4 regions of the Streptomyces sp. NPDC046821 genome follow, and region 1 is predicted to be linked to each of the others. Evidence: riboswitches for the same ligand, from Rfam matches in the RefSeq annotation. Region 1 holds a riboswitch; each other region holds the start of a gene.
What was found. Region 1 has a riboswitch for cyclic di-AMP ahead of ABZ893_RS35520 (M23 family metallopeptidase). Riboswitches for the same ligand answer to the same signal wherever they lie in the genome.
Positions count from the first base shown of each region.

Region 1 (7,471 bases):
TCCGCGTCGTCCAGTGCGCACCGCTCCAGGACGTTCTCCACCGCCCCCTTCACGGCGAGCGTGACCGTGCCGAGTGCGCCGGGGCGGCGTACGACGGCCGTGGCCAGGCGGCGTACGGGGTCGAAGGGGAGGGCCGTGATGCCGTCGTACTCGTCACAGGCTGCCGGATCCTCCGTGATGACGGCCTCGTCCAGCGCGTCCGGTGCCGGCAGGTCGGCCAGCTGGAGCGTCCACCACGCGGAGACGGCCGCCCAGTGCAGCGCCTCCGGGTCGGTGCGGGACGGTTCGACGGCCGGGCGGTCCTGCGTGAGCGTGCCCGTCTTGTCCACGCAGAGGATGTCGACGGCGCCGATGTCGTGCAGCGCGGGGAGCCGCTTGACGATCACCCCGTGGGTACGGGCCAGCAGCGCCGAGCCGCGCGCCAGCGCCGTCGTGACGATCACCGGCAGCATCTCCGGCGTGAGCCCGACGGCCACCGCCACCGCGAACGGCAGCGTCTCCAGGCCGCGCCCGCGCAGCGCCGCGCTCGCCATCAGAACCAGCGGCGGCGTCAGGAGCATGAACCGGATCAGGGTCCAGGAGATGCCGTGCACGGAACGGTCGAACGCGCTCGCCGTGAGCCGCGCCCCGGCCGTGTTGTGGGCGGCGGCGAACCGGGTGTCCGCCCCCGTCGCGAGCACCACCGCACTCGCGCTCCCGGACGCCACACTCGCGCCCTGGAAGCACAGATGCGCCGACTCGCCGACCTCCGGCAGATCCACGGCGTACTTCTCGACCGGCACGGACTCCCCGGTGAGCGCCGCCTGCTGCACGCTCAGCCCCTGCGCCCGCAGAAGACGTACGTCGGCCGGGACCAGGTCGCCGGGCCCCAGCCGCACCACGTCCCCGGGCACCAGCTGACTGACCGGGATCTCACGTTCGCCGGGCGGGCCGGACGCGTCGTCGGCCCGGCGCAGCACGGTCGCCGTCGTCGCCACCAGGTCCCGCAGGCCCGCCATGGCGGTGTCCGCGCGGCGCTCGCCCGCCGACCGCAGCCCGCAGCTGACGCTGACCAGGACGAGGATCACGCAGGCGGTGCCCCACGCCGCGACCGCCGCCGAGACCAGCCCGAGGCACAGCAGGACACCGGTGAACGGGTCACGCAGGCTGCGCGCGGCGAGGCGCGGCCACGACAGGCGGCGCGTGCCCGGCGGGACGTTCTCCCCGTACCGGACGAGCCGTCGCTCCGCCTCCGCCTCGGTGAGCCCGCGAGGGCCGCTGCCGAGGGAACGGAGGTGCTGGAGCGTCGTACGTCCGGTGGGCGGGGCGGCGACGGGCGGTGCCACCGGGACGACGGCGGGCGTGTCCGGAGTGAGGTCCGAAGCGGGGTCCGGGGCGGTGTCGGTCACGCGGGCGCCGTCAGCGGTTCTCGGGTGTCGTCACCGTGGGCTTCTCCGGTTCGTCGTCATCTCCGGTAGGGAGTCTTCCCGGCACGGAGCCTTCCCGGTACGGAATCCTCCCCGTACGGAGCTTCCCGGTACGGAGTCCGCTGAGGCGGCCTTCCCGATTCGGCGGGTCCCGCTCGCCGGAGTCGGCACAACAGGCCGGCCGCGATTCAGTCTAGGGGCGGAGAATTCGTCGACGCCCTGGCAAGAGTTCGCACTCCGGATGTCCGGATACACCGAAGGCCCGGAAGCGAATGCTTCCGGGCCTTCGGCCTTGAGTAGCGGGGACAGGATTTGAACCTGCGACCTCTGGGTTATGAGCCCAGCGAGCTACCGAGCTGCTCCACCCCGCGTCGGTGAACCTGACTCTACGCCATTGCGGGGACGGAACGCGAATCGGCGGCCCGCGCCCCTGGTGGGCCGGGCTCTCCGGAGGCGCGTTTCACCCGGTCGGGCGCACCGGGTCGCCCGCCGCCGGGCCCGGGGGAACGCTGGTGTGGGGCGCCCCGGGGCGCGCCGGTGCGGGGGACCGACGCGGACGGTGCCGGGAGGCGATCGGGTGGGGCAGCGAGCAGGACAGCGCGGCGGACACAGACGCGAGGCAGGGCAGAGCCTGTCCATGGCCCGGTCCTTCGTCCGCGTGCTGCCGTGGCTGCTCATCGCCGTGGGGGCGGTCTACGACTACATGACGCCGTCACGGTTCACCGGAGTGCCGCTGTTCACCGCCGCGCCGCTGATCGCGGCCCCGTTCTTCTCGCCGCGCGGCACGCTCCTGACCGGCATCGCGACGATCGCCGTCGTGCTCGGGGTGCATCTCAGATACAGCCGCAGCTACACCACCGAGTCCGTCACCGAACTCGTCACCGTCGTCACGGTCTGCGTCCTCGCCGTCGTCATCAACCGCGTCGTGCGCCGCGGCTCCGAGCAGCTGATGTCCGTACGCCGGATCGCCGAGGCGGCGCAGCACGCCGTCCTGCCCGAACCCGAGGCCCGTATCGCCGGACTCCAGATCGCGGCGCGTTATGAGGCCGCGCAGGCGGGGGCCTTCATCGGGGGTGACCTGTACGCGGTCCAGGACACCCCGCACGGGGTGCGGCTCGTCGTGGGTGACGTGCGGGGGAAGGGCATGGGCGCGGTGGCGGCCGTGGCCGTCGTCATCGGGGCGTTCCGGGAGGCCGCCGAGCAGGAGGCGACCCTGGAGGCGGTCGCGCAGCGTCTGGAGCGGGCGCTCGCGCGGGAGGGGACGCGGCGCGAGGGGCTCGACGAGTACGAGGGGTTCACGACGGCCGTACTCGCGGAGATCCCGCACGGTGACGGCGTCGTGCGGATCGTCAATCGCGGTCACCCCGAGCCGCTGCTGCTCGGCGGGGACGGCGCGCTGCGGGTGCTGTCGTCGCCGGAGCCGGCGCTGCCGCTCGGGATGGGGGATCTGGGCGCGTGGCCGGACCGGGCGTCGGAGGCGGAGTTCCCGTGCGGGGCGACTTTGCTGCTGTACACCGACGGGCTCTCGGAGGCGCGCGACGCGGAGGGGGAGTTCTACGACCCGGCGGGCCGGCTCGCCGGGCGGATGTTCTCCGGGCCCGACCCGCTCCTCGCGACGCTCACGGCGGAGGTCCGCCGGCACACGGGGGGAGGGACGACGGACGACATGGCGCTGTTGGCGGTCCGGAGGCCGTGAAGTCCGGCGGCCGTGAAGCACGTGAAGCAGTCGTCCGGCGGCCGTGGATGGTCCCTTCGCGTCGGCGGCTTCCGTGAGTGAGGCCGCCGTGAAGCGAACGTGAAGCCGTAGTGATGGCCTTCATCACATTCCGTAGCTGAACGGCCTCGCTGCGCATAACGTTTGACACACCGTCAGAAGAACGTGTCGTTCCGACTGGCGGTCAACTCGCCCGATTGCGCCCGCTCGTGCCCCGATAAGTCCAGGCCAAAGGCGTTAACGATCAGTCGGAACGGCTTGGAATCGGACCCCCGAGTCTATTAACGTTCGATAACGCAGCGCGGTCGTCCCAGCCGTCACAAGAGACGGCTCCGTGCGCACGCGCCTAATCCCGCAAGGGAGCCGGGGAACCACCAACTTGGGGTGAATCGGACGTCCTTCCCCACGAGGGACGTCGGTAGGAGACCTTCCTGCTCCGAACCCGTCAGCTAACCCGGTAGGCGAGAAGGAAGGAAAGGAGTGCGCCCCCGTGGCGTCCAACCGGCCTGCCCCAGAGTTCTCCCATGCCCCGAACGACGAGTTCGGATACGCGGACGAGCAGCCCTGGGAGGAGTGGAACCCCACAGAGGAGTCCGTCCGGCCCGTGCGCGGCCGGCACCGCGTCGCCAAGCAGCGCGGCGGACTCGCCCGCAGCTCCACCGTTCTCGGTGTCGGCGTCATCGCGGCCGTCGGTGCGGGCGGCATCGCCACCGCGCAGGGCGGCAAGCCCCCGGTCCACATCTCGATGCCCGACCTCTCGGCCGTCAAGGACGCGCTGCCCGAGGCCAAGTCGCTGCCCGGCGTGGGCTCGCTGATATCGGACGACAGCACCGACGACTCGGGTACGGCGACGAACGCCGCGCCGCTGACCACGGCCGGTATCACCACCGCCGACGCCCAGCAGGGCGCGACCGACGCCGGTGAGGCGCTGCGCAGCCGCATCCTCCAGCAGGCCGAGCAGCAGCAGGACCAGGCCGCCCACGCCGAGGCCACCGCCGCCGAGGAGGCCGCCGCGAAGCAGGCCGCCGCGGAAGCGACCAAGACGCAGGACGCCGCGCAGGCCAAGGCCGACGCCAAGGTCGCCGCCGCGAAGAAGGCGGCCGAGGAGGCCGCGAAGAAGAAGGCCGAGGCCGAGCGCCTCGCCAAGCTCGCCAAGAGCTACACGCTGCCGGTCGCCTCGTACACGATCACCGGCACGTTCGGTCAGCCCGGTTCGATGTGGTCCTCCGGGTACCACACGGGCCTCGACTTCGCCGCTCCCACGGGTACGCCGCTGAAGGCGATCCACGGCGGTGTCGTCAAGGAGGCCGGCTGGGCGGGCGCGTACGGCTACCGCACCGTCCTGGAGCTGCCGGACGGCACCGAGCTCTGGTACTGCCACCAGTCCTCGCTCAACGTCAGCGCCGGTCAGAAGGTGACCACCGGCGACGTCATCGGCCGCGTGGGCGCCACGGGCAACGTGACCGGGCCGCACCTCCACCTGGAGGTCCACCCGGGCGGCAACCCGACCGGGGTCGACCCGGCGCCGTGGCTGCGCAACCTGGGCCTTACTCCCTGACGCCCTGATCCACCCGGACCGGCACCACCCCCGCCCCCGATCCCGGCGGCCCTGACGACATCCCCCCGACGTCAGGGCCGCCGTCGGGCATTCCCCGGACTTTTGACTTTCGGATCGGAATAACTCCCTCCGAAGACGTGTTGTGACATGACATGACTTCCCTTCGCAAGCTTGGCTCGTCCGACCTCGAGGTCTTCCCGCTCGCCCTCGGCGGCAACGTCTTCGGCTGGACCGCCGACGAGGCCCAGTCCTTCGCCGTTCTCGACGCGTACGTCGCCGCCGGCGGCAACTTCGTCGACTCGGCCGACATGTACTCGTCCTGGATCCCCGGCAACAAGGGCGGCGAGTCCGAGACCGTCCTCGGCAAGTGGCTGGCCGCGCGCGGCAACCGCTCCGACGTCGTCGTCGCGACCAAGGTCGGCGGCCACCCCGAATACCCCGGCCTGTCCGCGGGCAACATCAAGGCCGCCGCCGAGGCGTCGCTGAGCCGACTCGGCACCGACTACATCGACCTCTACTACACGCACTTCGACGACCCGTCCGTGCCGGTCGAGGAGATCATCACCGCCCTCGACGAGCTGGTGAAGGCCGGCAAGGTGCGCGCCATCGCCGCGTCGAACGTGAGCCCGGAGCGCCTCCAGGAGTCCCTGGACTTCTCCGACCGCGAGGGCCTCGCCCGCTACGTCGCGCTCCAGCCGCACTACAACCTCGTCTCCCGTGACACCTACGAGGGCGCTCTCGAGGAGGTCGCTTCGCGCGGCGGTCTCGCCGCCGTCCCGTACTACGCCCTGGAGTCGGGCTTCCTGACGGGCAAGTACCGTCCGGGCGCCCAGGTCGACAGCGTGCGCGCCGAGGGTGCGTTCAAGCACCTGGAGAGCGAGCGCGGCCAGCGCGTCCTCAAGGCCCTCGACGAGGTGGCGCAGGAGCACGGTGCCGAGGTCGCGACGGTCGCCCTCGCGTGGCTCGCGTCCCGTCCGACGGTGGCCGCGCCGATCGCCTCCGCGCGCGTCGTGGAGCAGCTCCCGGCGCTCGTGGCCGTGGCCGACCTCCAGCTGACGGACGCGGACCTGACGAAGCTGACCGAGGCGTCGGCCTGATCCGTCGGCAGCTGATTTCTCAGTAGCGGTTCAGTAGCGGTACGGGTTGTACGCGGACGGGTCGTACGCCGTCGTGGTGCGCGCCGTCGCGTTGTATGCCGTCGTGTTGTGCGCGGGGAACGGGGCCGCCGGCCCCGCGTACAGCGGCGGCACCCATACCGGTGCCGTGGCGCGGGCCGCGTACGCGAGGGCGGGGCGGGCCGCGTGGCGGCGCGCCCACAGCTCGTCGAGCAGCTCGCGTTCCCGTACGACGTAGTCCGCGCCGGCCTTGCCGCGTCGCCCGCGGTGGCGCAGGAGCGCGAGGGACGTCGCGTACTCCTCGTACTGGGCGACCGCCTTCGCCGTCGCCTTGCCGCCGTGGTGCTGCGCGAACTCGCGGGCCAGGCGGCGCGCCCGCATCGAGCCGAGGGCGTACGGCTCGGCGGGGCCGAGCCAGCCGGCCGCCACGTACGCGGGCAGCTCGGTGCGGATCGTGCGCAGTTCGCGCTGGCGGGTCCAGATCGCGAGCCAGGTGAGCAGCGCGAACACGGGCATCATGAACAGCGCGTACACCGCGAAGAACCCGTAGGGGCCGAACACCGACGAGCTGTTCCAGGCCGCGTGCATCCCCATCGCGAGCAGCAGCCCGGTGAGCGGCAGGAGTACGCGGCGCAGGCGCCCGCGGCCGGGTGCGGCGGCCGCCGCGAGGCCGAAGCCGATGCCGGTGAGCACCGTGAACAAGGGGTGCGCGAACGGCGACATGACGACGCGGACGAAGAACGTCGCGGCGGTCACCGAGGCGATGCCGGTGTCCCCACTGAGCTGGTCGGTGCCGAAGGCGTTGCCCAGGTAGAGGATGTTCTCGGTGAACGCGAAGCCGGTGGCGGTGACGCCGGCGATCACCACGCCGTCGACGATCCCGGTGAAGTCACGCCGTCTGAACAGGAAGATCAGCAGGACGGCGCAGGCCTTCGCGGACTCCTCCACGATGGGCGCTATGACCGTCGCGCCGAGGGTGTCGGCGTGCGAGGGGTCGGCCGTGTTGGTGGCGATCCAGTGGGTCGCGAAGCTGTTCGCGACGATCGCGATGAGCGCGGCGGCGCAGGCTCCCCAGGCGAACGAGAACAGCAGGTTCCGCCATGGCCCCGGCGCGACCCGGTCCAGCCAGCGGAACGCGGATATCAGGAGCGGCACGGGGAGCACGGCGAGGCAGAGCCCGACGATGAACCCCTCGGTGCCGGTCTGTTCCCGGACGAGGGCGAGGATCACGAGGCCGGAGAGTGTGAGGAGCGAGACGAGCGCCCACGCGTGCACGGCCTTCCGCTGCCACCACCGCGGATGCCGCAGCGTGCCGGGCCCCGGAGCGACGGCTCCGGACGGCGCACTCGGAAACGCATTCGACGGATACGAGGGATAGGTGGCCACGCGTTGACCCTAACGAGGGATAGGCCTGGCCGCGACGGGGTCTCGGTGAGGCGTCAGTCCTGAACGGGGGCCGTGGCTGTTTCGGTTGCTGTTTCCGCGCGGTGGAAAAGCAGGTCGTGGACGGCGTGGCCCTTGTCCAGGCCCTGGCCCTCGAAGCGGGTGAGGGGGCGGAACTCGGGCCGGGGCGCGTACCCGCCGTCCGCCTGCGTGTTCACGTAGTCCGGGTGCTCGGTCAGGACTTCGAGCATCTGCTCGGCGTAGTCCTCCCAGTCGGTCGCGCAGTGGACCAGGG
Region 1 covers NZ_JBEYYB010000028.1:19,479-26,949, reverse strand. The annotation lists gene ABZ893_RS35535 (HAD-IC family P-type ATPase) at 1-1,325, opposite strand, end outside; tRNA gene ABZ893_RS35530 (tRNA-Met) at 1,704-1,777, opposite strand; gene ABZ893_RS35525 (PP2C family protein-serine/threonine phosphatase) at 2,044-3,102, shown strand; cyclic di-AMP (ydaO/yuaA leader) riboswitch at 3,454-3,599, shown strand; gene ABZ893_RS35520 (M23 family metallopeptidase) at 3,611-4,678, shown strand; gene ABZ893_RS35515 (aldo/keto reductase) at 4,831-5,775, shown strand; gene ABZ893_RS35510 (PrsW family intramembrane metalloprotease) at 5,806-7,179, opposite strand; gene trmB (tRNA (guanosine(46)-N7)-methyltransferase TrmB) at 7,233-7,471, opposite strand, start outside.

Region 2 (7,471 bases), on a different contig from region 1:
CTTCGCGCAGATGGTCGTCGTACCGCTGCTCCAGAAGCACCGGATCCTCACCCAGGTCTCCGGTGACCACCTGGAGGTCATCAAGCTGATCCCGCCGCTGATCATCGGGGAGCGCGAGGTGGACCGCTTCGTCGACGCGTTCACCGCCGTCATGGACGACGCGCACTCGGGCGGCGGACTGATGTGGGACTTCGGCAAGACGCTCGTGAAGCAGGCGGTCGCCAACCGCTGAAGCCTTTGCGTGAGGTTTGCGCGAGGTGCTTTTGCCTCTGGGGCAAGAAATTTGCCCTAGAGGCACGGCTCTGGCTCAATCGACGGTATGAGCCCTGCCCTGCCGGAGCCGGCTCCGGACTCCTCGGAGCCCGGCCCCGAGCCCACGGAGCTGCCTGTCGTCGCGCCACAGCTGCGCGAACTGCGCCGCCGCGCCGCCCTCACCCTGGAGGCCGCCGCCCGCGCCGCCGGACTCTCGCCGGCCCATCTCTCCCGCCTGGAGACGGGGCGCCGCCAGCCCTCGCTCCCGATGCTGCTCGCCCTCGCCCGCACCTACGGTACGACGGTCTCGGAGGTCCTGGGGGAGACTCCGGCGGACCAGAACTCCGTCGTGCGCGCCGGTGACATGGAACCCAACGAGGCGGGCGGCTGGATCTATCGCCAGGCCGGTTCCCCCGGGCGCGGGATGCAGGCCCTGCGCGTCCATGTGCCGTACGGCGCCCAGGGCGACATCGTGCGGGTCCACCCCGGCGAGGAGTGGCTGTACGTCCTCGAAGGGCGGCTGCGGCTGCGCCTCGGGGACACCGCGTACGGGCTCGAGGCGGGGGACAGCGCGCACTTCGACTCGCTCACCCCGCACCGGATCGCCGCCGCCGACCGCGGCGGCGCCGAACTGCTCTTCGTCCACACCCTGCTGCAGAGCCCGTCCGCCGCGCTGTGTCTCGGACCGGCGGCCGGCGGCGGCGAACCGACCCTGGGAGGCCCGCGATGAACGCGGAGACCAACGACGTGACCGGCGACGTGACCACCGGCGTGACCGGTGATGTGACCGGGCCCGTGAACCCCGTCCGCCGGCGCGACGTGGAGGACAGGCTCCCGCGCGGCATCTGGGTGCGGCTGCTCGTCTACGTCTTCGCCGGGCACATCGTCGCGGCCTTCATCTACCTGCTGTTCACGCTGGGGGCCTCGCGCGGGTGACGCCGTGAGGCCAAGAGCCGGTTCCGGTCCCGATCCCGGTCCTGGTCCTGGTCAGTCGAGGAGGTGCTCGCGCAGGCGATCACGCTCGGCCGGGGTCAGCTCGAGGCCTTCCTCCAGGTAGCGGTCGACCGAGCCCCACGTCTCCTCGATCGTCTCGAAGGCGGCCGCCAGATAGCCGGCGCGCGCGTCGAACAGAGGGCTCAGCAGCTCCATGACCTCGGGGGACATCGCGTCCTCGTCGGCGCTGGAGCGGTGCACCTTGTAGCGGCGGTGCGCGGCGTTCGACTCCAGGTAGTCCGCCTCGATCGCGTCGCGCTCCACGCCCACGGCCAGCAGCGTGACCGCTATCGAGAGACCCGCGCGGTCCTTGCCCGCCGCGCAGTGCATGAGCGCGGGCACGCTGTCCTCGGCCATGGCGTGCAGCACCTGGCTGTGCTCGGCGGTCCGCTCCTTGATGATCGCCCGGTACGACGTGATCATGCGGTCCGCCGCCTGGCCCTCGGACAGGGCCGCGCGCAGCTCGTCGATGTGGCCGTCGCGGACCATCTTCCAGAACTCGGCGCCGTCCGCCGGGTCGGTCAGCGGCAGATTCACGTTCCGCACGCCGGGCAGCGTGACGTCGGGGCCTTCGAGGCGCTGGTCGGCGGCGTTGCGGAAGTCGAAGATCGTGTGCAGCCCGAGCGAGGCGAGGAACTCGGCGTCCTCCGGCGTCGCGTGCGCGAGGTGACCGCTCCGGAACAGCACGCCCTGCTTGACCCGACGGCCGTCCACGGTGGGGAGGCCGCCCACATCGCGGAAGTTGCGCACTCCGGCCAACTCGGGCTCGGTGGACGGGACCTGCTGCGTCACGGGGGCTCCTCCCGGTCGGCCGCGGCGCTGTTCGCCTGCGGGCGTTCTCGACGATACGACATGGATTCCAGGGGCAACCATGTGCGACGCGACGGGTCAGAAGGGGGCCGCCATTGCGCCCTGAATGACCTAAATAAACCAGTAAGTCATTGAATGACTCGTTAGTCATAAATAGACCTGAAATGACGTGACATGGCGTGTCATATGTGAGCAGCCTCATAGCCGTGACCGGGCGTGACGGGCGCGCCGAGTGAACTCCCTTGAACTCCCCTTAGGAATAACAGTTGCAAAGATCGGGAGTCCACGGAGTGTGACGGCGTGCTCCGGAGTGGATCAGCAAAGGATCAAGACCCGGGCCGCGCAAGGGCGTTCGGGCCTTGTCGTGGCGCTCCCCGCTCGCTTACGTTCACCGCAATCCGGACGGAACGCCTAATCCTGCCGCCGACCGGAATCCGCATCCAGATCCGTGCCGGCAGGAGCGGGGGACCCAGGTAGAACGCCGTTTCCGGGACACCGGCGACGGCTCGGGGTGAAGCCGTGCCCGAACAGGGCCCGGCCGGGCATCTCCAGCCCGAACCCGACAGCTCACCTCGCAGGCGACGGAGAGGAATCCGCCATGCCCGCGAAGGGTAAGCACCGCCGTCCGAAGTCCCTGAACCTCACCCGCACCGCCGCCCTGGTCGTCGCCGGTGGCGCCGCGATCGCGCTGCCCCTGCTGGGTGCCGCCGGCGCCCACGCCGCGACCCCGGCCGCGGCGCCCGCGCTGGCCATCCAGGCCTCCGCCAGCGCCGGCTACCAGCTGCCCGTCCAGGGCGCCAAGATCGGCACGGCCTACAAGACCCCCGGCCCCATGTGGTCCAGCGGCTACCACACCGGCGTGGACTTCCTCGTCCCGACGGGCACGTCCATCAAGGCCATAGCCGCCGGCACCGTGGTCTCCGCCGGCTACGACGGCGCGTACGGCAACGAGGTCGTCGTCCTGCACCCCGACGGCAAGTACTCGCAGTACGCCCACATGTCGGCGCTGTCCGTCTCGACCGGCCAGAGTGTGACCGAGGGCCAGCAGCTCGGCCTCTCGGGTGCCACTGGCAACGTCACGGGACCGCACCTGCACTTCGAGATCCGCACCACCCCGTACTACGGCTCGGACGTCGACCCGGTCGCGTACCTCAACGCCCACGGGGTCTCCGTCTGACCCGGGCAGCGTGACACCGAAGGGGCGGGCCCGGCGCGGGCCCGCCCCTCCGGGCGTACTCCGGGGGCCGTATTCCTGGAATGCCGAAACTGACCGGGTGGTCTATGTCACCACTCGTCAACCCCTCCTTACGGTCGCGTAGGTCACATCCCCGGGTGAAAGATGTGTGGTTGTGGCAAACGAATCGAGATCACTCAGCGGCGGCACGATTCGGTCCTACGCGGCGGTGGGGGACAGCTTCACCGAAGGCGTCGGGGACCCCGGCCCCGACGGCAGCTTCGTGGGCTGGGCCGACCGCCTCGCCGTCCTCCTGGACGACCGGACCCCCGAGCACTCCTTCCGGTACGCGAACCTCGCCGTGCGCGGCAAGCTCCTCGACCAGATCGTGGAGGACCAGCTCCCGCGCGCCATGGAGCTCGCCCCCGAGCTGGTGAGCTTCTCCGCCGGCGGCAACGACATCATCCGGCCCGGCACCGACCCCGACGACGTCGCGGAACGCTTCGAGAAGGCCGTGGCCAAACTGACCTCCGCCGTCGGCACCGTCATGGTCACCACGGGCTTCGACACCCGTGACGTCCCGGTCCTCAAGCATCTGCGCGGCAAGATCGCGACGTACAACGGACATGTGCGCGCGATCGCCGACCGCCATGGTTGCCCGGTGCTCGACCTGTGGTCGCTGAAGACGGTCCAGGACCGCCGGGCCTGGGACGACGACCGGCTGCACCTCTCGCCCGAGGGGCACACGCGGGTCGCGCTGCGGGCGGGCCAGGTGCTCGGCGTCGACGTGCCCGCCGACCCGGACCAGCCCTGGCCGCCGCAGGCGCCGCGCGGCACGCTGGAGGTCCGGCGCGACGACATCCACTGGGCCCGTGAGTTCCTGGTCCCGTGGATCGGGCGACGGCTGCGGGGCGAGTCGTCCGGGGACCACGTCGAGGCGAAGCGGCCCGATCTGCTGCCGCTCTGACGGGAGTTGATCTTCAGGGGAGCCGGCCCTCGGGACGGCTCCCCACGTCTGTATCCCGGGGCGGGCGCGTCAGCCCGGCATCCCGAGGCAGGCGCGTCAGCCCGCCGTCGTCGCCGTCAGGTCTTCGCGTGCGAGGCCCAGCTCGCGGGCCAGCGCCTCGTCCACCCACTGCTGCATCCGCGTTCGGGACACCGTCCCCGTGTACGCCGTCATCTGCACCGCGAGCCCGTCCAGGAGGGCCGTCAGGCGCAGCGCCGCGCCCGCCGGATCCGGGCACTGGAACTCGCCCGCGGCCACACCCTCGGCGACGACCTCGGTCAGCGCGGCCTTCCACTGCTTGTCGAGATCGCGGGTGACCTCCCGCAGCGCGGGTTCGCGCAGCGCCGCCGCCCAGCCCTCGATCCACAGCCGCCAGCCCTTGGCCTGCCCGGTGGGCGCGTACCAGCGCACCGCCGAACGCAGTCGGCGCACCGCCGTCGTCCGCTTGCCGAGGAGCTTGCGCAGATGCGCCAGGTCGCCCTCGGCGGCGTGTGCGAAGGCGGCGGCGACGAGCTTCTCCTTGGTCGAGAAGTGGTACAGCACAAGCGCGTTGCTCACCCCGAGCGCCGCGGCCACGTCGGCGATGCGCACGGCAGCCACGCCCCGCGCCTCGATCTGTTCGATGGCGGCCCCCAGCAGCTCTTCACGCCGCTCGGCCACGCTCAACCGGACTCTTGCCACGCGGTAACCCTACACACGGGGTCCGCCGTTCGGGGCCGGGTGGTGAACCTCGTGAGACCGGCTCGTGCACGACTCTTGACAGTGTCCGGTGAGGGCCGTCACAGTCTCGCTTACTGACTGGCTGTTCAGTCAATAGCTGATCGGGAGACCGCTCGAAGGCCGGTGCGAGCACCGTCCGGGCAGACCGGTCCCGTAAAGCAGCGTCGAGCCCCGTGCCCCGCCGTGCAGCAGGAGTTTCCCCGTGACCCAAGCGCCGCCGATTCCGCCGACCGAGCAGCCCGCCTCGGGCGAACCCGACCTGTCAGAAGGCTGGGGTGAACAGCGATCCAGGCTCAAGAAGGACCTCCGCAGGCTGGACGTGCTGTTCTTCCTGATCTGCACCCTCGTCGGGCTCGACACCATCGGCTCCGTGGCCGCACAAGGCCCCCAGGGCCTCACCTGGATGGCCATCCTCGCCCTGGTGTTCTTCCTCCCGTACGGCCTGCTCGTGGCCGAACTCGGCTCGGCCTTCCCCGTGCAGGGCGGCCCCTACGTGTGGACGCGGCTGGCGTTCGGACGGCTCGTCGCCGGTGTCAACCAGCTCCTGTACTGGATCTCCAACCCCGTCTGGGTGGGCGGCAGCCTCTGCATCATCGCCCTCACCACGTGGGAGGAGTTCTTCACCCCGCTGCCCGGCCTGTGGAAGTACGCGGCCGGTCTCGTCTTCATCTGGGGCGGCGCGCTCGCCGTCGTGCAGTCCGTGCGGATCGGCAAGTGGGTGCCCATCGCCGGTGCCGTCGCCCGTATCGTGCTGCTCGGCTTCTTCCTCGTCTCCGTCGTGGTGTTCGCCGTCCAGCACGGCGTGCACGCCCTGCCCTCGGGTGAGTTCGTCCCGACGTACGCGGGCTTCGTGGCGCTCGTCCCGGTCCTGATCTTCAACTACGTGGGCTTCGAGCTGCCGAGCTCCGCGGCCGAGGAGATGAAGAACCCGCGGCGCGACATCCCGCTCTCCATCCTGCGCTCCGGCCTCGCCTCCGTCGTCCTCTACGGCGGACCGATCCTCGGCATCCTGTTCGTGCTGCCCAGCAAGGAGATCGGCAGCCTCGGCGGCTTCATCGACGCGTGCAAGGCCGTGTTCACGGTCTACGGCGGATCGGTCGCCGCCGACGGAACGGTCACTCTCACCGGCATGGGCTCCGTCTTCGGCGGTGTCGCCGCGGCCGGCCTCATCATCGGCCTCCTCACCTCGGGCGTCACCTGGGCCATGGGCGCCCACCGCGCGCAGGCCGTCGCTTGTGCGGACGGCGCCGGCCCGGCCTGGCTCGGCAAGATCTCGGAGAAGCACGGCACCCCGGTCCGCGTGAACCTGCTCTCCGCGGTCCTCGGCTCCATCCTCTTCGTGGTCGCCCTCAACCTCACCGACGGCAACGGCGAGAAGTACTTCGCCGCCGGCCTCGGCCTGACCATCTGCACCACGTTCATCTCGTACGTCATCACCTTCCCGAGCCTCGCGGTCCTGCGCCGCAAGTACCCCGACCAGCCCCGGCCGTACGCCGTCCCCGGCGGTCGGGTCGGTACGTGGATCGTGAGCGCGCTCGCCACCGGCCTCGTGGCCTTCACCGTGGTCGTCCTGATCTGGCCGGGCTTCGGCGTCGGCTGGTTCGGCACGGCGGGCAACGCGGCCGACTCGCTCCCGGCGTCGTTCGCCGGCCAGCGCCTGGAGTACACGCTCAGCCAGGTGGTGCCGCTGCTGCTCTTCGTGGGCATCGGGATCGTCTTCTACGCGATGGGCGCGAAGACGCGACGGCGTGTGGACGTATAGACGTAGACGCTTGATTCGTGAAGAGGGCCTTCCCCGGGTGGGGGAGGCCCTCTTCACGTGTCAGCCGGTGGTGGGTTCGGTGTCGAGCTGGTGGTCGTGCCAGACGTAGCTCTCGGGGAGCAGGTCGGTGACGGGGACCGCTCGCAGGCGGTCGCCCGCGCCGACGATGACCTTCAGGGCGGGGAAGTAGTCGAGCAGTGCCTGACGGCACCGGCCGCACGGCGGGATGACACCCCGGTCGCGGTCGCCCACGGCCACCATCGTCTCCAGCTCGTACGCGCCCTGCGCCGCCGCCGTGCCGATGACGACCAGCTCGGCGCAGGGGCCGCCGGTGAAGTGGTAGGCGTTCACCGCGGTGACGATCCGGCCGTCACTGGCGCGGGCCGCGGCGGCCACGGTGTGGTTGTCCCCGCGGCAGCGCGTGCGAGCGACGTGGGTCGCCGCCTCGACGAGTTCGTGGTCGACGGGGTGGGGATGGGTGCTCATGACCTCTGCCTTCGTCGGGATACGGGCGATGTTATGGCGCCGGCGACTGCCTCGCGCCGTACGGCAGCGAAGCGCCGCCCGGGACGGATCCCGGGCGGCGCTTCACATGTCACTCAGAGGCTAGTTGTCCTGGCGGAGCACCCCGTGCGCGTCCAGGGCGATGGCGCCGCCCGGGTGCACGAGCAGGGGGTTGACCTCCAGTTCGGTCAGCTCGGGGTGGTCGACGGCGGCTCGTGCCACCGCGCACACGGCGGCCGCAGCCGCGTCC
Region 2 covers NZ_JBEYYB010000001.1:649,524-656,994, reverse strand. The annotation lists gene ABZ893_RS03070 (aspartate aminotransferase family protein) at 1-232, shown strand, start outside; gene ABZ893_RS03065 (XRE family transcriptional regulator) at 320-982, shown strand; gene ABZ893_RS03060 (DUF6126 family protein) at 979-1,188, shown strand; gene ABZ893_RS03055 (tyrosine-protein phosphatase) at 1,240-2,037, opposite strand; cyclic di-AMP (ydaO/yuaA leader) riboswitch at 2,454-2,649, shown strand; gene ABZ893_RS03050 (M23 family metallopeptidase) at 2,654-3,232, shown strand; gene ABZ893_RS03045 (SGNH/GDSL hydrolase family protein) at 3,405-4,196, shown strand; gene ABZ893_RS03040 (TetR/AcrR family transcriptional regulator) at 4,293-4,916, opposite strand; gene ABZ893_RS03035 (APC family permease) at 5,158-6,717, shown strand; gene ABZ893_RS03030 (cytidine deaminase) at 6,778-7,203, opposite strand; gene ABZ893_RS03025 (acetate--CoA ligase family protein) at 7,324-7,471, opposite strand, start outside.
Region 2: linked by a shared signal. The riboswitch ahead of ABZ893_RS03050 (M23 family metallopeptidase) and the one ahead of ABZ893_RS35520 (M23 family metallopeptidase) in region 1 are both predicted to bind cyclic di-AMP.

Region 3 (7,471 bases), on a different contig from region 1:
AGGGGCGGTGTGCGACCCGCACCCGCCACCGGACCCGCAGGCGTCAGCGGCGGAACCGCAGGCCTCGGCCTCGGAAGCCTCCGACCCGCACACGCCCCCCGCGCGGTGCTGCGGCAGCGTCACCTGGTCGGCGCCCTCGACCTCGAAACCGGCGTCCGCGATCATGTCGAGGTCGGCCTGGCCGGCCTGGCCCTCACTCGTCAGGTAGTCGCCGAGGAAGATGGAGTTGGCCAGGTGCAGTGCGAGAGGCTGCATCGAGCGCAGGTGCACCTCGCGGCCGCCCGCGATCCGCACCTCGACGTCCGGGCACACGAACCGGACCATCGCGAGGATCCGCAGGCAGCGCTGCGGCGTCAGGTTCCACTCCTTGGCGAGCGGCGTGCCCTCGAACGGGATCAGGAAGTTGACCGGCACCGAGTCCGGGTCGAGCTCACGCAGCGAGTAGGCGACGTCGACCAGGTCCTCGTCGGTCTCGCCCATGCCCGCGATGAGCCCGGAACAGGCGGACAGACCGGCCGCGTGGGCCTTCTGCACGGTGTCGACACGGTCCGCGTACGTGTGCGTCGAGGTGATCTCGCCGTACGTGGACTCGGAGGTGTTGAGGTTGTGGTTGTACGCGTCGGCGCCCGCTCCGCGCAGCCGTTCGGCCTGGCCGTCGGAGAGGAGGCCGAGGCACGCGCACACCTCGACGCCCTCGTTCTGCTCCTTGATCGCGCCGATCGTCTCCGAGACGCGGTCGACGTCGCGGTCCGTCGGGCCGCGCCCGGACGCCACCAGGCAGACGCGCTTCGCGCCGCCCGCGACACCGGCCGCCGCGGCCTTCGACGCCTCTTCGGGCTTCAGCCACGTGTACTTGAGGATCTCGGCCTTGGACCCGAGCCGCTGCGAGCAGTACGAGCAGTCCTCGGGGCACAGGCCGGACTTCAGGTTCACCAGGTAGTTGAGTTTCACCCGGCGCCCGAACCACTGCCGCCGCACCTTGCCGGCGGCGGCCACCACATCGAGGAGTTCGTCGTCGGAAGTCGCCAGAACGGCGAGCGCTTCTTCACGGCTCGGCAGCTCGCGCCGCAGCCCCTTGTCCACCAGCGTGTTCAGCAGGTCCATGGCCTGATCCTGGCCTACGTGCCCTGCTCAGGCCAAGGAGGCTTCGGACAACTCTGCTGCGTTCGGGGTGTGGGTATCGCCACACCCTGGACGGCCGGATATGCGGCTAGTGTCTGTGAACTGCCTACAAAGACGCAGCGCACACGACGCAGCACACCCCACTCGAGAACCGGTCGCGGGGCGGCCGGGCGGAGGGACGGACATGGCGGGATCGCCGTTCGGCTGGATCGACGAGCAGGAACGCGGGCGGCGCGCCGCGGGACTCGTCCGCACGCTGCGCCCCCGCCCGGCCGAGAGTCCCCTTCTCGACCTCGCGAGCAACGACTACCTCGGCCTCACCCGCCACCCCGAGATCACCCAGGGGGCGGCGGACGCGGCGCTGCGCTGGGGCGGCGGCGCCACCGGCTCGCGCCTCGTCACGGGCACCACGCAGCTGCACGCGGAACTGGAGCGCGAGCTCGCCGACTTCTGCGGCTTCGAGTCGGCCCTCGTCCTGTCGTCGGGGTACGCGGCCAATCTCGCCGCCACGACGGCGCTCGCCCCGCACGGCTCCCTGATCGTCTCGGACGCGAGCAACCACGCCTCCCTCATCGACGGCTGCCGGCTCGCGCGCGGCGCGACGCAGGTCGTCCCGCACGCCGACCCCGAGGCCGTACGCAAGGCGCTCGACGGGCATGACGGGCCGGCCGTGGTCGTGTCGGACTCTGTTTTCTCCGTCGACGGGGACATGGCTCCGCTGGCTCAACTCGCCGGAGCGGCAAGGGAGTTCGGGGCCGGGCTGATCATCGACGACGCGCACGGGCTCGGTGTGCTCGGGGACGGCGGCCGGGGCGCGCCGTACGCGGCGGGGCTCGCCGGCGCCGACGACACCGTCGTCACGGTCACCCTCTCCAAGTCGTTCGGCAGCCAGGGCGGCGCTGTGCTCGGCCCCGCCAAGGTGATCGACCACCTCGTGAACACCGCGCGGACGTTCATCTTCGACACCGGCCTCGCGCCCGCGGCGGCCGGGGCCGCGCTCGCCGCCCTGCGCCTGCTGCGCCGCGAACCCGAGCGCGCCGCGCGCGCCCGCGCCGTGGCACGCGGCCTGCACGAACTCCTCACGGCCGAAGGCCTCCAGGCCGTACGCCCGGACGCCGCGGTCGTCTCCGTACGGGCGCCCTCGCCGGACGAGGCCGTGCGGTGGGCGGCGGACTGCCGCGAGGCGGGCCTCGCGGTCGGCTGCTTCCGTCCGCCGTCCGTGCCGGACGGCATCTCGCGGCTGCGGCTGACCGCCCGCGGCGACCTGACCGACGATCAGATCACCGAGGCCGTACGCGTGATCAGCCGCACCGCTCCCGACTCGGCGTTCACCGCAGCAGGCTGAGGAACCCTTCCCAGGCGGAGGGCGAGAACAGCAGGGCGGGCCCGGCCGTGCGCTTGGAGTCGCGCACGGCGAACAGCCCCGCCGTGGGGCCCGAACTCAGGGGCGCCGTCTCGACGCAGTTGTTCATTCCGGTACTGCGACTGCTCCGCCGCCATGGCGCGTCGTGCAGGGCCGTGCTGGGAACCGCGGTGGATGGGGCGTACCGACGTCGTGCGGACATGGTGCCTCCTGACCTGCGTTCACTGTCCGGAGGCGCGGTGCGCTCCGGCGATCCCGGCGATGAAGTCCAACGAGTCCTCGGGCGAAAGAGCGAGATCTTGAAGGGAGTCGAAGGCGTCCGAGTACGCCCTGAGGTCTTCTTTCCGCTCCAGATAGAGGCTACTCGTCAAATGGTCGAGAACTACCACGTCAAGATCAGAAGTGTTCGGAAAAGAGAACACGACGAAAGGCCCGGTCAGTCCGACATGTTCCCCGGCGGAGAACGGCAGGACCTGAATCCGTACGTGCGGCAGCCGCGCCACGGCCGCGAGATGACGCAGCTGCTCCAGCATCACCAGCGGACCGCCCACCCGGCGCCGCAGCACCGCCTCGTCGAGCACCGCGCTGAGCCTGATCGGCGACGCCGAACGCAGCACGTCCTGCCGCGCGATCCGCACCTCGACCAGCGCGTCCAGCTGGCCCTCCGGCAGCCCGTCGACCGCCGCCCGGGTCACCGCGCGCGCATAGTTCGGGGTCTGGAGGAGACCCGGCACGACCGACGTCTCGACGGTCCTGACCCGGCACGCCTGCGACTCCAGGCTGATGAAATCCCGGTACGCGGGCGGCAGAAGACTCCGGTAAGGGTGCCACCAGTCCTGGCCGCCGCTCCCGTCCTCCGACCCGGCCAGCGCGATCAGGAGATCCCGTAAGGACGCGTCCGAGACCTCGAACGCGTCCAGCAGGAGACGGACGTCCGACGCCTTCACGCCGCTGCGTCCCGTCTCGATACGGCTCACCTTCGACTGGTGCCAGCCGACCAGCCGGGCGGCCTCGCCACTGGTGAGCCCCGCGCGGGCGCGCAACCCGCGCAACTCGGCGCCGAGCCTGCGGCGTCGCACCGCCGGACCCTGTCTCATCGCGTCTCCTCGACTGCCCGCCTCACGGACCGGTTCCTCCGGCCCCACGCACCGGCTCCTTCCGGCCCGGCGGATCGATGTTCTGAGCAGACGGTAGAGGAAGCCGGCGACGTACGCCCAAATGCGGTCCGCCGCCCGAGAGTTCACCGCATCGAGCGACAGATATATGCATATCTCCGGGGATCGGCACCAATGGCCCCGCCGGAGTGGCAGTCTGGCGCGAAGCACCGGTCCGGGGGCGCCTCAGGTCATCCGCCATGTGTCGGATTCGGGCCCCGGCACGAAAGGGACGACGTCGCCATGGCAGATCACCAGGAAGCATCCGTCACTCTGCCGAGCGATCCCGCCTCGGTCTCAACGGCCCGCACCTACGTGAGCGACGTACTCGTCGAGTGGGGAATGCCGCGCGAGGCGGAAGCGGCCGACACCGTCCGGCTCATCGTCTCCGAACTCGCCACCAACGCCGTGATGCACACCAGGGGCGAGTCGCCCACCTTCACCGTCGACCTCCATCTGGAGCGTGACGAGCAGCTGCGCATCGGCGTCACCGACAGCCACCCGCGCTTCCCCAAGCGGCTGCCGGCCGCCGTCCAGCAGGACAACGGGCGCGGCATGGTGATCATCCGCTGGCTGGCCGCCGAGTGCGGCGGAAGCCTGTCGGTCACACCCACCGCCGAAGGCGGCAAGACGGTGTGGATCGCCCTGCCCTGGACGGTCCCCGTACCGCAGGCCGGACTACTGCCGTGAGCGGGACTCCAGCTCCTCCTGGGCGCGGATGACCGAGCGCCGCACGAGACGCGGCAGCACCTCCCACAGGCCCGCCAGGACCACGAACGTGCTCGCCGCCGCCGCGATGCCCGCGGTGGGCCCCGCGGCGACCGACACGGCGAGCAGCACCGAACCGGTCAGGGCGAACATCAGCACGGCCAGGCCGGCCCCGGTGAACCACGACGACATCTGGACGAGCAGCGGCTTGGCGTGGTGCCGGAACAGCACCCGGTGCAACGCCGCCGGCGCCGTGAACAGCGCGGCGGCGAGGACGGCGAGCAGCAGCGTCGCGATGTAGGTGGACTGCTGCCACTCCTCGAGCGACGGGAACCGCGCGCTGAACACGATCGTCAGCAGGAAGGCGAACAGGATCTGGACGCCCGTCTGGGTGACCCGCACTTCCTGGAGCAGCTCGGAGAAGTTCCGGTCCGCGCGTTGCAGCGGCGTCTCGTGCCGGTCCTGGCCCGCGTCCGCGGGGCCCGGCTCGCGCTGCGACGGCTCGTCGCCGGGGGGTCGGTCCTGTTCCATACGACCACGAGTACCCCATGGCGCGGATTCAGGCGGCGCGGGGCGGGCGGGGACGGCCTGGACGACTGTCTCCGCCCGCCCCCTTTCGGCGCCCTAGCCGACGCGTCCGTACCAGACGCTGTCCGACCAGATCCGCTCCAGCTTCACCACCTGTCCGGTTCTCGGCGAGTGCCAGATCTTTCCCTTCCCGGCGTAGATGCCGACGTGGTAGACGTACCCGCCCGAATGGAAGAACACTAGGTCACCGCGCTGACGATGCGCGGCGGAGATATGGCGGGTCTTGTTGTACTGCTGTGCGGCGGTGCGTGGCAGGGTTTTGCCCGCCCGCTTGAACGAGTAGGCCGTCAGGCCCGAACAGTCGAAACTGCGTGGCCCCGAGCCGCCCCACACGTAGGGGCTGCCCGCCTTGGAGGCCGCGATCTGGAGTGCCTTCGTCGCCAGTGGTGCCGCGGCCGCTTCGGCCGAGGCTCCCGGGACCATGACGCTGCCACCCGCTACGGCGAGGGTGAGGGCCGAGGCGGTGCCGGCCCGGGTCAGCAGCGACGGGACACGATTGAGCGTGATCATGCGCAACCCTTCGTCAGCCGCCTGTGAAGGATGACCTGTCGGATTCGGGCTGGCGAAGTTGCCCGGCCGCGGTGTGCGGCTTCACCCCAAGGACCGGTCCGGAGAACTGCTCCGGCGGCCCGTCGTGCTCGGGTCCTCCACTCCTGCCGATCCACTTCCGTCGACCTGGCATCCGCGCGGCGGCAGGACTCGGCGTCCGCCCGGACCGCCCCGCCGTGGTGGCGGGGGCTTGTCGTCGCCATGGATCCTCACGCACGAAGAGCGGGAATGCCGACCCGAACCGGCGTTTCGTGAGGGTCCTCACGACTGGCCTGAATGGGTGGACAACACCCTTTTACGCAATTACGTGAAGTTCCCAACGGAGCCCGCACCAGCACCGGAACGCCAGATCTCGCGCTCCGTTCACGCATTCACCGCAAGTCTTGCGGTACCGAAAAAAGGGGCATTTCTACGCCGTACGTGGGTAGCTCTTCTGGCCCGTTTCGGCTAGGGAAACCGGATGCCGTGAACGAGGGCTTCCGACTCGGGGTCAGGAACGACCGTCCTCGTCCCGGACATGCCGTCAAATGACCGGCTCCGGCGGCACGGTGACCCTCTGTGTCCTCCTCTCTCCGTCGAGGATCCGCAGAGCCTGGGCCAGTGTCGTCGCGTGGACCTCGCTCTCGCCGCGCTGGTGCATGACCGTCAGGGCGTCTCTGAGAGCGGTGGCTTTGCCGACCAGGGCCTGCGCGGCCCGGAGTCCGCCGTACGTGTGGCCGCTGAGCGCCGGGTTGATCCGGCCCAGCAGGTCGACCACTTCCAGGTAGCTGTCAAGGAGTTCGCACTCGGCGCGGGTCAGCGCGGGCAGCGGGAGTGGTTCGGGCGGGAGCATCGCGGGCTCACCTGGTGCCGGGGGTGGCGTTGCGGTTCTCGACGACGCGGTCCACGAGCCCGTACTCCACGGCGTCCTGGGCGCGCAGGATCGTGTCCCGCTCGATGTCGGCGCCGACGCGCTCGCGGCTCTGCCCGGTGTGCCGCGCGAGCAGTTCCTCCAGCTGGGCGCGCATACGCACAAGTTCGCGGGCCTGGATCTCCAGGTCGGTCGGCTGGCCCTGCGCGGGCTCGGGCAGTTCGGGCTGGCGCAGCAGCACCCGCGCCCCGGGCAGCACGGCCCGCTTCCCCGGTGTCCCGGCGGCCAACAGCACGGCGGCCGCCGACGAGGCCTGACCCAGGCAGATGGTCTCGATGTCACAGGAGACGAACTGCATCGTGTCGTAGATCGCCGTCATCGCACTGAACGAGCCGCCGGGGGAGTTGATGTACAGCGAGATGTCCCGGTCCGGCGCGGCGTATTCGAGGTGCATGAACTGCGCCATCACGTCGTTCGCCGAGATGTCGTCGACCGGGGTCCCGAGCAGGACGATCCGTTCCTCCAGGAGCTTCCCGTACGGGTCGTAGGTGTGGACCCCGGCCGAGGTGCGCTCGGTGAACTCGGGCAGGACGTGACGGGCGGAAGGTCGGTACATCGTGCGTGCCTCCGTGAGCGCGGAAATCTGTCACTGACGTCTCTCTGTAAAAAATGTACAGGACGTACGGTCTTGCGGGAACCGAAAAAGGGAGCCGGCCACGCGTCCGAGACGCGTGGCCGGCTCCCTTCCTGGTCGGCTTCCGGTGCCGTGCGGGGCGGCCTACCGGCCGTCGCCGTCGCCGTGGTCGTCCTGGCGGGACATGCGCAGCGCCAGGTGCTGCAGAAGGTCGGCGGTCGTGATGTCGGTCCGGCCCGAGTCGTGCACCTCGGCGAGCTCGGAGAACAGGAAGGCGAACGCGCCCACCAGGGAGATCGTCACCGGCATCAGCGCCGCGATGGTCGCCTCGGCCGCCTCCTCGACGCTCGCCTCGGCCGGGATCTCGATGGAGGGGAACACCTCCGTCACGAGCCGCCCGAGCTGGGACTCGGCGGTGTCGATGTCGGGCTCCTCGTTCTGGCTGAGCCTGCGCACCATTTCCTGGGTCTCGGTCAGGACGCCGATCGCACGCAAGATGATCT
Region 3 covers NZ_JBEYYB010000017.1:114,285-121,755, reverse strand. The annotation lists gene bioB (biotin synthase BioB) at 1-1,104, opposite strand, end outside; gene ABZ893_RS31155 (8-amino-7-oxononanoate synthase) at 1,307-2,467, shown strand; gene ABZ893_RS31150 (DUF397 domain-containing protein) at 2,451-2,687, opposite strand; gene ABZ893_RS31145 (helix-turn-helix transcriptional regulator) at 2,707-3,582, opposite strand; gene ABZ893_RS31140 (ATP-binding protein) at 3,883-4,329, shown strand; gene ABZ893_RS31135 (DUF6328 family protein) at 4,318-4,878, opposite strand; gene ABZ893_RS31130 (C40 family peptidase) at 4,972-5,445, opposite strand; cyclic di-AMP (ydaO/yuaA leader) riboswitch at 5,449-5,618, opposite strand; gene ABZ893_RS31125 (hypothetical protein) at 6,008-6,316, opposite strand; gene ABZ893_RS31120 (ATP-dependent Clp protease proteolytic subunit) at 6,324-6,950, opposite strand; gene ABZ893_RS31115 (hypothetical protein) at 7,113-7,471, opposite strand, start outside.
Region 3: linked by a shared signal. The riboswitch ahead of ABZ893_RS31130 (C40 family peptidase) and the one ahead of ABZ893_RS35520 (M23 family metallopeptidase) in region 1 are both predicted to bind cyclic di-AMP.

Region 4 (7,471 bases), on a different contig from region 1:
CGGGACATGTCCCCGACCCTACCGGCGGGCGGAACACCGGCTCACGCCACCCGAGTTGCCCCCGCGAACGGCATCAGGTCGACGGAGGCGATGCGCACGGGAGCGCTGGGGTTCGGCGCGTGGATCATCTTGCCGTCGCCGATGTAGAGACCGACGTGGCTGATGCCCGAGTAGAAGAACACCAGGTCGCCTGGCTGGAGTTGGGAGCGGGGGATGCGGGGGCCTGCGTTGATCTGGGAGTACGTGGTGCGCGGCAGGGAGACGCCGGCCGAGCGGTACGCGGCCTGGGTGAGGCCGGAGCAGTCGAAGGCGTTCGGGCCGGTGGCGCCCCACACGTAGGGGCTGCCGAGCGCCTTGTACGCGTAGGCGATGGCCGCCGCCGCGCGGGAGTCCGGCGCCTTCGGCAGGGCCCCGGACGGCAGGTCGCGGGACAGGTCGGAGCGCGAGGCACGGACGGTGCCGTCGGTTCCGGTGTCGCCCGCGCCCGCTCCGATGCTGGTGCGCTCGGCCGCCGGCAGCTGGTCGAGGAGACGCTTGGCCTCGGTCAGCTTCCCGGTGACCGTCTTCTTCTGCTTGCGCAGTTCGCCCTGGCGCTGCCGCAGTTCGGCGAGGCGGCCGTCCGCCTCGCCGCGCAGCTGGCCGATCTGCCGGAGTTCGCGCCGGACACGCTCGACGGCGGCGGCCTGACGGGTGCCGAGGCGGTCGGTCAGCGCGGCGTCGTCGAGGTAGTGCGCGGGGTCGGACGACAGGACGAGCTGGATGGTCGGGTCGAGGGCGCCGGTGCGGTACTGCGCGGCGGCGGCCGAACCGAGCGCCTCGCGGCGGGCGTTGAGCCGGTCCATGCGGCGGGCCGACTCGTCGCGCAGGGCGTCGAGCTGCCGCTCGGCCTTGGCAGCCTTCTCTTTGGCGCCGTTGTACTTCTCGGTGGCCTTCTCGGCTTCCTGGTAGAGCCGGTCGACCTTCGCCTTCACCTGGCCGGGGGTGAGCCGGGGCTCCGCGTGCGCCGCGCCGTCGAAGGCGGTGGCGGTCGCCGCGGAGGCGAGCGCGAGGGTCGCCGCGGTGCGGGCCGTAGGGCCGGTGAGCGAGCGCGGTCGGGGCTTACGGTGCGCTGCCGCCACGGGGGCACGTCCTTCCGGTACGTACTGCTTACGCGTCCGGCGGCGGCCCGGCACAGGGGGAGCGGGCCGCCGCCGGACCTTCTCGGCGGTAGGCGGCCGGCTACCGCCCCGGACGGAGCGGCGGTGGGGAGCCGGTCACCTGAGGAAGGACGCTAAACCTGACCGTCACGGGTTGGTGACGGATTGTCCACAACTGGCCCTTCTGTTCCGGGTGCGACCGCACCTGACCGATGGCCGACCGGAGTGGACCGTCACGGACCGGTACAGGTCGGTGACGGCCGGCGCTGCGCCGATGCCGGAGGCGGGTCCGGAGGAACATGGCCCGCCGCCGGACGGGAGTGAGGCTCCGGTTAGGCTCCGCCACATGGACGTACTCATCCACATCTTCGTCGGCCTGCACATCATCGGCATCGCCTCGCTGCTGGGCGGGTTCCTCACCCAGATGAAGGCGATGGGCAAGGGCACGGCCCGCTTCGTCCCCGCGATGCTGCACGGCGCGCTCACCATGCTGGTGACCGGCGCGATCCTGGTCGGCCTCAACCAGGCGAACGGCAGCACCGTCGACAACATCAAGATCGGCGTGAAGCTCGCCCTGCTGATCGTGATCCTCGGCCTCGTCTACGTGAAGCGCGACGAGGAGCAGATCGACAAGGGCCTGTTCGGCCTGGTCGGCGGCCTGACCATGACGAACATCTTCATCGCGGTGCTCTGGACCTGAGCGCTCCCACGAGGGTCGCGAGCCAAGCGGCCACCGCGACCCACAGCAGCACCTGCCCCGGGCCCCTGAGCCAGGGCGCGTCGGCGGCGGTCCCCACGGAGAGGATCGCCGCCGCCGTCATTCCCATCGGGAAGACGGTCGACCAGCGCCGGATGTCGTAGTCCCACCGGGGCCACCACACCTCGGCCACCGCCAGCACCACGTACCAGACGACGTCGAGGACGAGCACCAGGACGGCCGCGCTGCGCAGGGTGTCGGTGTCGTCGTCGTTCCACAGGCCCGTCGAGACGAGCTTCGCGCCCGCGAGCGCGGCGATGGCGAGCGCGCCGGCCGCGATCCACTGGTCACCCGCGCCGGTCGCGACCTGACGCAGGTCGAAGCGGAGCAGCGCGAAGACGTACAGGACGAGCCCGCCCCAGAAGAGCACCATCCCGGTGTACGCGAGCCAGTGCGCGCCGGTCGCGCTCGTGAGTGTCGCGGCCAGGACGACGAGGCCCTCCGTCGCAACGCAGCCGAGGAAGACGTTTCCCGGCATCCGCCGTTTCCAGTGCCGCACCACGTTGATCATCAGCACCGGCCAGACGAGCGCGGCGAGCGCGAGCAGCGCCTCGGCCGTGGTCTGCCAGCCGAACAGGGAGAACCGGGTGCCGAGGACCGTCGTGGCCGCGACCGCCGTGAGCGCGGGCGGGGTGTCGGCCTCGGACTCCCAGCGGGCGGGGTCGTTGACGAGGCGGTTCGCGAAGTTCGCCGCGAGGACGAGCCAGAGGGCGGCGGCGAGCACCAGGAAGATGCCGGACAGCACCGAGTGGCCGGTCAGGTGCAGGCCGACGGAGATGATGCCGGTGGCCATGACGGCGGCGCCGGCCGCCGGCGGGAGCTGGGACCACGTGGGTCCGGGACGTGGGGTTGCGTTCGGGCCGCGCACCGCCCGAACGTAACCCCACAAAGACGGTCAGGCCGGGCGCACCACGCTGTGGATCGGCATGTAGTAGATCGACTCGACGCGGACGCTCGCGCCCGGCTTCGGTGCGTGGATCATCTTGCCGCCGCCGATGTAGATGCCGACGTGGCTGATGTCGTTGTAGAAGAACACCAGGTCACCGGGCTGGGCGTCGGTCGTGCTGACCGTCTTGCCGACGTTGACCTGGTCCCAGGTGGTGCGCGGCAGCGAGATCCCGGCCGACCGCCACGCGGCCTGCGTGAGGCCCGAGCAGTCGTACGAGCCGGGGCCCGTGGCGCCCCACACGTACGGCTTGCCGATCTGGGCCTCGGCGAAGCTGATCACCTTCGCGGCCTTGGTCGCGTAGCCGGACCCGGTGCTTCCGGTGCTGCTGCCTCCGGAGCCGGTGCTCGTGCCCGAACCCGTGCTCGATCCGGAACCGGAACCGGAACCGGAACCGGAACCGGAGCCCGCGGCAGCCTTCTGCTTGGCCTCTTCCGCCGCCTTGCGCTTGGCCTCGGCCGCCGCCTGCTGGCGGGCGAGAGCCTCCTGCTTCTTGCGGGCCTCCTCCTGCTTCTGTTTCTCGATCGCCGCGAGCCGCGCCTTCTCCTCGGCGGTCAGCTTCGAGAGGAGGTCGCGCGCGTCACCGAGCTTCTGCTGGACTTCCTTCTTGGAGCTCCGGAGCGTGGCCTGCGAACTGGTCAGCGTCTCCAGGCTCTTGGTCGCCTCCGTGCGCTTCTTCGTGGTGGCGACCTGCTCCGCCTGGTAGTCGTCGACGGCCTTCTTCTGACGGCTGGTGAGCCTGCCCATCAGATGGTCCTGGTCGAAGTAGTCCTGCGGGTTGTCGGCGAGGAGCAGCGTCGCCGTGTCGGACACGGCGCCCGTGCGGTACTGGGCCGCGGCGAAGGTGCCGAGCTCCTGGCGGGCCTTGTTGAGCTTGTCGGTCCGCTTGGCGACGTCGTCGAGCAGGTGACCGACGCGCTGCTGCTGCGTGGCCGTGCGCTCCTTGGCGGCGTTGTACTTCTCCGTGGCCACGCCCGCCTGGTGGTAGAGCGTGTCGACCTTCTTCTGGACCTCTTCCAGGCTCGGCTTCGGCGGAGCGGAGGGCGCCGCGTTCGCCGTCTGCGAGAGCAGCGCTATCGAGGTGAGGGCGGCCGTCGTGATGCCGAGGACGGGGGCCGTACGGGGACTGGCTGTCCGCGGTTTGCGGTGCGACGCCAAGGGGTGGGACTCCTTCCCGTGACCGCTTACCGGGTTAGCTGACGGGTTCGGGCGAAGATTCGGAAGGCTGCCCTACGGCCGTGCCCTGACGGGTCGTCGGCCGATTCACCCCAAAAGTCCTGGGTCCCCGGTTCCATGCCTCTCGGCGTACTGAACTCAGCGGGGGCGACCCGCTCGCGGCGCGGTTGCCGGCGGGGGGACGGGCGGCCCGCGGAGCACCGTAGCCAACTCGTGTGGCTGCTGTGAAGGTTGATGTTCGATATGCCCGATACATTTTCGTGACCTTCGGAAATCTTCTTGGTGACCGGAGGTAACGGTCACGCAGGGTGATTCCCGCACTTCGTGGCGTGCCCGTCCCGGGAAGGCGGGGCCAAATTTCCGGGGCGGCCGTGGGTGTCAGTGGGGCGGCCTAGACTCGGAGAGCGATGAGCAGCCTCTTTGACGACAGCTTCCTGGCGGACCTCACGGCTTCGAAAGCCCACGAGGAGCATCCCCCGCCGCCGCCCGAGGACGACATGGCTCCGGAGCACGTTCCGGACGACCTGTTCGACGGGAAGTTCGACGCGCCTCCGGCCAGAGACGAGTACTACCGCGGCGGCGCCCCCCGCCCGGCGCTCGACCCGGCCGCGCTCCTCGACGGGCTGAACGAGAACCAGAGGGCGGCCGTCGTCCACGGCGGCTCCCCGCTGCTCATCGTGGCTGGCGCCGGCTCGGGCAAGACCCGCGTGCTCACGCACCGCATCGCCCACCTCCTCGCCGAGCGCGGTGTGCACCCCGGCCAGATCCTCGCGATCACGTTCACGAACAAGGCCGCGGGCGAGATGAAGGAGCGCGTCGAGGCCCTGGTCGGCCCGCGGGCGAACGCGATGTGGGTGTCCACGTTCCACAGCGCCTGCGTCCGCATCCTGCGCCGCGAGTCCAAGCGGCTGGGCTTCACGTCGTCGTTCTCGATCTACGACGCCGCCGACAGCAAGCGCCTGATGGCCCTCGTCTGCCGCGACCTGGACCTCGACCCGAAGAAGTTCCCGCCGAAGTCCTTCAGCGCCAAGATCTCAAATCTGAAGAACGAGCTGATCGACGAGGAGGACTTCGCCGCCCAGGCGGCGGACGGCTTCGAGAAGACGCTTGCCCAGGCCTACGCGATGTACCAGTCCCGCCTCCGCGAGGCGAACGCGCTGGACTTCGACGACCTGATCATGACGACGGTCAACCTGCTGCGTGCGTTCCCGGACGTCGCCGAGCACTACCACCGCCGCTTCCGCCACGTCCTGGTCGACGAGTACCAGGACACGAACCACGCGCAGTACTCCCTGGTGCGTGAGCTCGTCGGCACCGCCGCCGCCCACGACGAGGAGGTGGAGGCGGGTCTCGACGTGCCGCCGCGCGCGGACGACCTCGGCCCGGCCGAGCTGTGCGTCGTGGGTGACGCCGACCAGTCGATCTACGCCTTCCGCGGCGCCACCATCCGGAACATCCTCCAGTTCGAGGAGGACTACCCGGACGCGACGACGATCCTCCTGGAGCAGAACTACCGCTCGACGCAGACGATCCTCTCCGCGGCCAACGCGGTCATCGAGCGGAACGAGTCCCGCCGCCCCAAGAACCTGTGGACGAACGCGGGCGCAGGCGCGCAGATCACCGGCTATGTCGCCGACACCGAGCACGACGAGGCGCAGTTCGTCGCCGACGAGATCGACCGGCTCACGGACGCGGGCGACGCCAAGGCGGGCGACGTCGCCGTCTTCTACCGGACGAACGCGCAGTCCCGTGTCTTCGAAGAGATCTTCATCCGCGTCGGCCTGCCCTACAAGGTCGTCGGCGGAGTGCGCTTCTACGAGCGCAAGGAGGTCAGGGACGTCCTGGCCTACCTGCGGGTGCTCTCCAACCCGGAGGACTCCGTCCCGCTGCGCCGCATTCTCAACGTGCCGAAGCGCGGCATCGGTGACCGCGCCGAGGCCATGATCGACGCGCTCTCCCAGCGCGAGAAGATCTCTTTCCCGCAGGCGCTGCGCCGCGTCGACGAGGCGTACGGCATGGCGGCCCGCTCGACGAACGCGGTGAAGCGGTTCAACACGCTGATGGAGGACCTGCGCACCATCGTCGAGTCCGGCGCGGGCCCGGCCACGGTCCTGGAGGCCGTGCTCGAACGCACCGGGTATCTCGCCGAGCTCCAGTCGTCGACTGACCCGCAGGACGAGACGCGCATCGAGAACCTTCAGGAACTCGCGGCCGTGGCACTGGAGTTCGAGCAGGAGAGCGCGGCGGCGGAGGCCCCGACCGAGGCTCCGGCCGAGGGGGAGGGCGGCGCGGCGAGCCCCGGCACGCTCTCCGAGTTCCTGGAGCGGGTCGCACTCGTCGCCGACTCCGACCAGATCCCCGACGAGGAGGACGACGGCAGTGGCGTCATCACGCTGATGACCCTGCACACGGCCAAGGGCCTGGAGTTCCCCGTCGTCTTCCTGACCGGCATGGAGGACGGCGTCTTCCCGCACATGCGTTCCCTCGGCCAGGTCAAGGAGCTGGAGGAGGAGCGCCGTCTCGCCTACGTCGGCATCACGCGCGCGCGTGAGCGGCTGTATCTGACGCGCTCCACGCTGCGCAGCGCCTGGGGCCAGCCCTCGTACAACCCGCCGTCGCGCTTCCTCGAGGAGATTCCGGACGCGCATCTGGAATGGAAGCGGACGGGTGCGGTGGCGCCCGCGAAGTCGGCGGGGCCGACGAGTGGGATCGCGGCTTCGCTGTCGTCGTCGCGCTCGCGCACGACGCCCGCGTTCGCCACGCGCCGGGCGACCGAGAAGCCGGTGGTCGCGCTGTCCGTGGGAGACCGCGTCACGCACGACCAGTTCGGCCTCGGCACGGTAGTCGGCGTCAAGGGCACGGGGTCGAACGCGGAGGCGACGGTCGACTTCGGCGACCCGAAGCCGAAGCGGCTGCTGCTGCGGTATGCGCCGGTGGAGAAGCTTTAGCGCTGCGCTTTGCTTGCGGGGGGCTCGGCTCTCGGGGTCGAGCCCGCGGGGCGGCGGTTCTTGGGGGCGAGCCCATGGCCCGCGAGACCGCCGGTCGGCTTACGTCGGGTCGAGGCCGTGGCTGCGGAGCCAGGGGAGCGGGTCGACGGCCGAGCCGCCGCCGGGGCGCACCTCGAAGTGCAGGTGCGGGCCGGTGGAGTTGCCGGAGTTCCCGGAGTGCGCGATGACGTCCCCGGCCTTGACCGGCCCGCTCGACACGGTGCGGCTGGAGAGGTGGCAGTACCAGGTCTCCGTGCCGTCCTTCGCCGTCAGGATCGTCATGTTCCCGTACGCGCTGTTCCACTGGCTGCGGATGGTGCCGTCGGTCGCGGCCATCACCGGAGTGCCGTAGGAGACGGGGAAGTCGATGCCGGTGTGGATGGACATCCAGTTGATGCCGGCCTGTCCGAAGTACGCGCTCAGCCCGTGCTGCGAGACCGGCAGGGCGAACTTGGGCCGCAGCCGTTCC
Region 4 covers NZ_JBEYYB010000012.1:26,306-33,776, reverse strand. The annotation lists gene ABZ893_RS24495 (hypothetical protein) at 1-8, opposite strand, end outside; gene ABZ893_RS24490 (NlpC/P60 family protein) at 42-1,118, opposite strand; gene ABZ893_RS24485 (hypothetical protein) at 1,483-1,836, shown strand; gene ABZ893_RS24480 (tellurite resistance/C4-dicarboxylate transporter family protein) at 1,814-2,761, opposite strand; gene ABZ893_RS24475 (NlpC/P60 family protein) at 2,789-3,997, opposite strand; cyclic di-AMP (ydaO/yuaA leader) riboswitch at 4,006-4,169, opposite strand; gene pcrA (DNA helicase PcrA) at 4,423-6,963, shown strand; gene ABZ893_RS24465 (M23 family metallopeptidase) at 7,063-7,471, opposite strand, start outside.
Region 4: linked by a shared signal. The riboswitch ahead of ABZ893_RS24475 (NlpC/P60 family protein) and the one ahead of ABZ893_RS35520 (M23 family metallopeptidase) in region 1 are both predicted to bind cyclic di-AMP.